One region of the Succiniclasticum sp. genome, then DNA from elsewhere that is predicted to be linked to it. Evidence: a T-box and tRNA genes for the amino acid it is inferred to sense, from the RefSeq annotation. Region 1 holds a T-box; the other holds one or more tRNA genes.

Region 1 (3,413 bases):
CAGGCGGTCTTTGATGATATCCAGATAGAAGCTGGACATTTCCACCGTACAGAAATTATGGATAGCATGGAACAGCACATGGAAGTCATAGGCTTCATACGCCGCTTCCACTTCCTTCTTCAGCTGCTGCAGACGCATCAGCGCCCACTGATCCAGTTCCGGCATGTCCGAAAAGGCAACCTTGTCTTTTTCATAATCAAAATCGCTGGTGTTGCCAAGAATGTAACGGATGGTATTACGGATCTTGCGATACGCATCCGACAACTGTTTCATGATTTCTTTGGAGATACGGATATCCTGTTTATAGTCGGCGGAAGCAACCCACAGACGTATGATATCCGCTCCGTACTGTTTGATCAGATCCTGCGGAGCGATGACATTGCCGACGGATTTGGACATCTTACGTCCTTCCCCGTCTACCACGTAACCGTGGGTCAGGACCGAATGATACGGCGCATGGCCGGTCACCGCCACGGAGGTCAGCAGGGAAGACTGGAACCAGCCGCGATGCTGGTCGCTTCCTTCCAGATACATGGCGCAGGGCCATTCCAGTTCCGGACGCTTCTTCATGACGCCCATATGGCTGGAACCGGAGTCGAACCATACATCCATGATGTCTTTTTCCTTACGGAAATGGGTATGCCCGCATTTCGGACACTTGGTATTTTCCGGCAGCAGTTCAGCTGCTTCGTATTTCCACCAGGAATCGCTGCCTTCTTTTTCAAACAGGTTAGCAATCTTTTCAATGGTCGCCTCGTTTACCAGCGGCTCATTGCATTTTTCGCAGTAAAAAATCGGGATCGGCACGCCCCATACGCGCTGGCGGCTGATACACCAGTCGTGACGGTCCGCAATCATATTATGGATACGCGGCTCGCCCCAGGCCGGGATCCACTTTACTTCATTATGGATGGCGTTCAGCGCCGCTTCCCGGAATCCGTCCACCGAAGCAAACCACTGCTCGGTAGCACGGTAGATGATCGGGTTCTTGCAGCGCCAGCAATGGGCATACTGGTGATGGATATTCTTTTTGCCCAGCAGGAAACCAAGTTCAGCCAGATATTTCAAAATCGGCACATTCGCGTCAAACACAAACAGGCCTTTAAACCGTTCGCCGGCTTCCGCCGTCATTTTGCCCTGTTCATCCACCGGGCAGACGATGGGCACATTGTACTTCAGGCAGGTCAGATAGTCCACGTCGCCGTGGCCGCCGGCGGTGTGCACGCAGCCTGTACCGGTTTCCAGATCTACGTAATCTGCTAAACAGATCATAGACTTGCGATGGTTATATTCCGGGAAAGGATGTTCGCATTCCGCATATTCCATCTCGCGGCCTTTTACCGTACCCAGCACGTTCCCCAGGGTCAGGCCCGCTTCCGCAGCTACCGTATTGACCAGTTCGCTGGCCATGAACAGCACTTCGTCACCGTTCTCAACAAAGGAATACTCAAAATCAGGGTTCAGGGTGACCGCCATGTTGCCGGGCAGAGTCCAGGGCGTGGTGGTCCAGATGACAACATACACTGGCCGGCCGTTTACGCCTTCCGGCGTTTTCCCATTGTCTTTTACCAGCGGGAACTTCACATAAATCGTCGGAGTCTTCTGGTCTGCGTACTCAATTTCCGCTTCCGCCAGCGCCGTTTCGCAATGAGGGCACCAGTAAACGGGCTTCAGTCCTTTATAAATATATCCTTTGTTGGCCATAGCGCCGAACACGCGGATCTGCTCCGCTTCAAACGGATGCTGCAGTGTCAGGTACGGGTGATCCCAGTCGCCCAGCACGCCCAACCGTTTGAATTCTTCCCGCTGGATGTCAATAAACTCATGGGCATACGCATCGCACTTGGCCCGCAAATCCAGCGCCGTCATGCTGTGACGGTCCACGCCCATGGCATTCAGACAGGCGTGTTCGATCGGCATGCCGTGGGTATCCCACCCGGGAACATACGGGGTGTCATAGCCCTTGGCATATTTATATTTCATAATAATATCTTTTAACACTTTATTTAACGCATGACCCATATGGATATGGCCGTTCGCATAGGGAGGTCCGTCATGGAGCACCCACTTGGTATGGCCTTCATGCAGCTTTTGTTTCTTTTCGTAAATCTTGTTCTCTTCCCAGAATTTCAAAAATTCCGGCTCGCGTTTGGGCAGGTTGCCCCGCATCGGAAATTCAGTCTCCGGCAAGTTCAGAGTTTTGCTGTAATCCACTTTCTCTTCCTCCTGATTTTTCGTAAAAAAATTAAGTCCCGTCCGAAAAGGGACGAGACTATACGTAACCCGTGGTACCACCCTCATGACAGAATACTTCCGCCACTCGTTCAACGCGATAACGTGCGTCACCCCGTCCATGCTTACTTTGTTTATTCAGCAGGCTGCTCCAAAGTGATCTTCACGCTGCTGAAAATTCTGTCCGGGCTTTCACCCTCCCCGGCTCGCTTTACCATTTCTGCAGGTTACTGTCTTTTTCACAGCAGTTATAGTGTTTTTATGCCCGGCACAAGAACATTATGCCTGTAATGAAGCTATTTTACTACTTTTGAAAAAAAGCGTCAATAGTTCCCAGTTTAAATTTGTGAATGCCATAGCCTTCCTGCATCCCTAAATGAGACAAATCGTTCAGCCGGAATATAGCATGTTCCTTCCATTTGTTGATGCCCAGAACTGACAAGCTGGACGGAAGGATGTCCACCGAAAAATTCAGCCGGTTCACATCGTCTATATCCATACCCAGCCAGGCAAATATAATATTCTGTATTGTCCCTTTATGGGAGATGATAATCAGGTTTTCTTTTTCCCATTCAGCCGCTTCCCGCATTCCGTCAACGGTACGCCGGAAAAACTCGCGCCGCGTTTCCCCACCGGGATAGTTGCGGTGATCCAGTTCCTTCAATGTTGCCGGAGGACAATACAGGCAACGGGCTTCGCTTTCTTTAAGGCCGGCTGCTTTACCGTTATTTTTCTCACGCAGAAAAGCATAATCCTCAACCTGTTTTATGCCCAGCCTTTTTGAAAAAATTACCGCAGACTCATGGGCCCTTTTCAAATCGCTGCACAGGATCCGGAAATGCGGCATTGTTCCGGCAAAATCCTTCGCCAGCTTTTCCGCGGCCGCCTCAATCTGTCTTCGGCCCTTTTCCGTCAGATCCGAATCTGTCCATCCTCCGGTAAAATGCTCCGTATGGTGCGTTGCTTCTCCATGTCGTATAAGAATGATCATATCAGGATTCCTTATTCTGCTCCGGCTTCGGATCAGCAATTTGAGATTCAGTTTTAACAGCTTCCCCAACCGGTTCCGGTTTTGTAACATTGCTTTGGGGTTTCGTTTCCGCCGTCTTCTGCAGTTCATTTAACGCTACACGCAGGTCAGCATTTTTACGGGGAAACCCGTTCCGGTTGAAAACCATCGT
Region 2 (3,413 bases), on a different contig from region 1:
CGAAGAGCCGGAGCCGGAAGTGAAACCGGAAGAGAAGGCTGCAGAACCTAAGCCGGAAAAGAAGAAAGCCGCAAAGAAGTCTTCTGCAAAAGAAACGGTTAACGCCGATACAGGGATTCGTGCGCCCGAAACGAGTGCTTCGGAAGATAAAAGCACGTCCAAAAAGAGCACGCCAAAAAATAAGACAAAAAAAGAAGCGGCAAAGAGCGATAAACCGAAAGAAGAGACGCCGGAAACGTCGCAGCTGGTATTAGAAGCCGGAGAAGAACTGCTGGCCATGATGCCGGCGGGTTTCCCTGTGGAAAAACTGCTGGAGCTGGAAAACAGGGGCAAAGCCAACGGGAACTTCCTGCAGGACAGTGAAGTGAATGATATATTGCCTGCTTCGGTCAATACCCCGGAAGCCATCGACTTTATGATGGAGTATTTGCAGAATAAAGGCATCACCATTCTGTATCCGCAGGATGAAGAAGAGGACGATCTGCTGCCTCCGGCGGAAGACGAAGACGTAGAAAAGGAATCCGAAGAAATTACCGAAGCCGAGATTGCTTCTTCCATGACCGTACCGGACGGCATCAGCATCGACGACCCGGTGCGCATGTACCTGAAAGAGATCGGGCGTGTTCCCCTGCTGCAGAGCGAAGACGAAGTGGAACTTGCCAAGCGTATGGACAAGAGCAAACAGATCGAACGGATGGAAGCGGCCCGGAAAAATACGGAGGAGCCGTTAAGATTCAAGACCAAAAAGGAATTTGAAGAGTCCTTTGAAAAGCTGAACGGTCTGCTGGCTGCTGAACAGGCGATTACCGACATGCGTTCGATCCCTGTTGCGTTCCGGAAGTTTGAGGATAAACGCGACAACGGGGAAAAATATACTGTCGCCGATTTTGCAGCGGATACTGTCCAGTTCACAAAAAATGAACGGCTCCGCCTGATGGGTCTGTTGGAAGAAGAAAAACTGAAGTGCACAGACTGGGATAAAGAATGCCCCGAACGGGAAGAGGACAACGGACCCGAACCGCATAACCTGGCAGAAATCAGCCAGCTGATCGAAGCGTCTTCCGCGTGGCTGAAAGTACGCCTGGAAACGATCAGTCCCAAAAGCAAAGTGTACCGTTCAGATAAAAAGAATGCGCAGCGTCTGGAAGAAATCAAAACCGTTTTCGCTGAATTGCTGAAAGAGGTCAAACGCCAGGGAGATGAAGCGAAGAAGTGCCTGTCAGAAGCAAACCTCCGTCTGGTGGTGAGTATTGCCAAACGCTATGTTGGCCGCGGCATGCTGTTCCTGGATCTGATCCAGGAAGGAAACCTGGGCCTGATTAAAGCGGTTGAAAAATTTGATTATAATAAAGGTTTTAAATTCAGTACCTACGCAACCTGGTGGATCCGTCAGGCGATCACCCGCGCGATTGCGGACCAGGCACGGACGATCCGCATTCCGGTGCATATGGTTGAGACCATTAACAAACTGATCCGTGTATCCCGGCAGCTGCTGCAGGAACTGGGACGGGAACCGACTCCGCGGGAGATCGCGGAACTGATGGAGACCACGGAAGACCGGGTACGGGAAATCATGAAGATTGCCCAGGAACCGGTTTCCCTGGAGACACCCATCGGCGAAGAAGAAGATTCCCATCTGGGCGACTTCATCGAAGACCATGACGCCCCGGCCCCGGCTGACGCCGCGTCCTTTGCCCTGTTGCGTGAAAAGCTGAACGAAGTGTTAAGCACGTTAAGCAGCCGCGAACGGGAAGTGCTGGAACTGCGGTTCGGCCTGAAGGACGGCCGGCAGCGGACACTGGAAGAGGTAGGCCAGCATTTTGGCGTAACACGCGAACGCATCCGCCAGATCGAAGCCAAAGCCCTGCGCAGACTGCGCAGCAGCAGCAAGCGTTGTACCCAGCTGCGTGATTTTGTGGCAGACTGATTCCGGCCGTTGCCGTAACAGAATAAACAGCATAAAAAAACAACCCGCTTCCGAAGTGATTCGGAAGCGGGTTTTGTTATCCGGATTGGTGGGCCCGGAGGGATTCGAACCCCCGACCAAGCGGTTATGAGCCGCCGGCTCTGACCAGCTGAGCTACGGGCCCCTGTTTTTCAACAATATTTATTTTACCCGAACTTAAGGGCAGTGTCAAGAAATTATGATAATAATCCTGATTTTAGCTTTTTTTCTTATCCGAAAAGCTTCCTTTTCCGGTGAATCCGTCCTGATAACAGGTCTTTTCTAAAAAAATCTTGAAAAAATGTTAAAAAATGGGATTTTTTTTGTCTAAAGGCTTGCAAACACTGATAAACACTGTTATTATTAACATAGATGCAAAGAAATCCGGCATCTGAAAAATATTTTTGCAAAGGAGTTTTTACGATGAACAAAAAAGAACTTATCGTAGCAGCTGCTGCAGCATCCGGATTATCTCAGAAAGATGTTGAAAAAGCATTAAAGGCTATTACAGAATCTGTTGTAGCAGAAGTTGCCAAAAAAGGCAAAGTACAGTTAATCGGTTTTGGTACGTTTGAAGCCCGCGACCGTGCTGCCCGTACCGGCAAAAACCCGCGTACCGGCGCTGCAATCAAGATTGCTGCCGCTACGGTTCCTGCTTTCAAAGCTGGCAAAGCGTTCAAAGATGCTGTTAATGTTAAACCGGCTAAAAAAGCAAAAGCTAAAAAAGCGAAAAAATAAGTTCTGTGCCCTTAACGGTCTGCCATACAGGCAGACCGTTTTAATTTTGCCTTTTTTACCGTACCCTTCACTGCTTACAACAGGAAAGAGCGTACCTGAAAATTCTTTGTGAAGCCTTTGCATAAGCCTTGCCTCACAAAACGAATGCAGGTATAATTATTTATATGACTGAGTGCAGGGTAGATGGAGATAGAAATGTTACAGATCAGTGAACGCCTGAAAACCGTTGCGTCCATGGTGCCCCCCTGCCATACGGCAGCAGATATCGGTACGGACCACGGCTATGTGCCGGCGTATCTGCTATTGACAGAACAGTGTAAATACGTGATTGCTTCGGACATTGCTGAGGGCCCCTGTGAGGCCGCAAGGGAAACCAGAGATAAATACGGACTGCAGCAGGTCATGGATGTCCGCACTGCGCCGGGGTTGCAGGGACTGAATGCCAACGAAGCGGAGGCCATTGTCATTGCCGGGATGGGCGGGGCAACCATTGCTGCGATTCTGGATGAAAGCCCGGATATCTGCAAAACGGTAAATGCTTTTATCCTGCAGCCCATGAACGCGGCAGGGCTGTTGCGCCAGTGGTTGTGTGACCACGGTTATCGGATTGCGGAGGAGCGCCTCTGCAAGGAGAACGGTCATATTTATGTTATCATAAAAGCGCTGCATGCTGTTGAGAAGCAGACGCTTTCGTTGCCGGAACGGGAACTGGGGCCCTGCCTGATAAATG

Evidence for each region. The T-box of region 1 lies ahead of ileS (isoleucine--tRNA ligase). A T-box ahead of a tRNA ligase gene usually reads a tRNA of that ligase, here a tRNA-Ile.
Region 2: it has a tRNA-Ile gene. The T-box ahead of ileS (isoleucine--tRNA ligase) is inferred to sense a tRNA for this amino acid. The anticodon was not compared.

What each region holds. Positions count from the first base shown of each region.
Region 1 is NZ_DBMCWA010000012.1:39,713-43,125, forward strand. Features, by position in the region: gene ileS (isoleucine--tRNA ligase) at 1-2,214, opposite strand, end outside; T-box leader at 2,260-2,484, opposite strand; gene ACZOWY_RS07940 (histidine phosphatase family protein) at 2,537-3,223, opposite strand; gene ACZOWY_RS07945 (DivIVA domain-containing protein) at 3,225-3,413, opposite strand, start outside.
Region 2 is NZ_DBMCWA010000002.1:176,909-180,321, reverse strand. Features, by position in the region: partial or broken gene ACZOWY_RS01970 (sigma-70 factor domain-containing protein) at 1-661, shown strand, start outside; gene rpoD (RNA polymerase sigma factor RpoD) at 695-1,927, shown strand; tRNA gene ACZOWY_RS01960 (tRNA-Ile) at 2,014-2,090, opposite strand; gene ACZOWY_RS01955 (HU family DNA-binding protein) at 2,369-2,683, shown strand; gene ACZOWY_RS01950 (tRNA (adenine(22)-N(1))-methyltransferase) at 2,879-3,413, shown strand, end outside.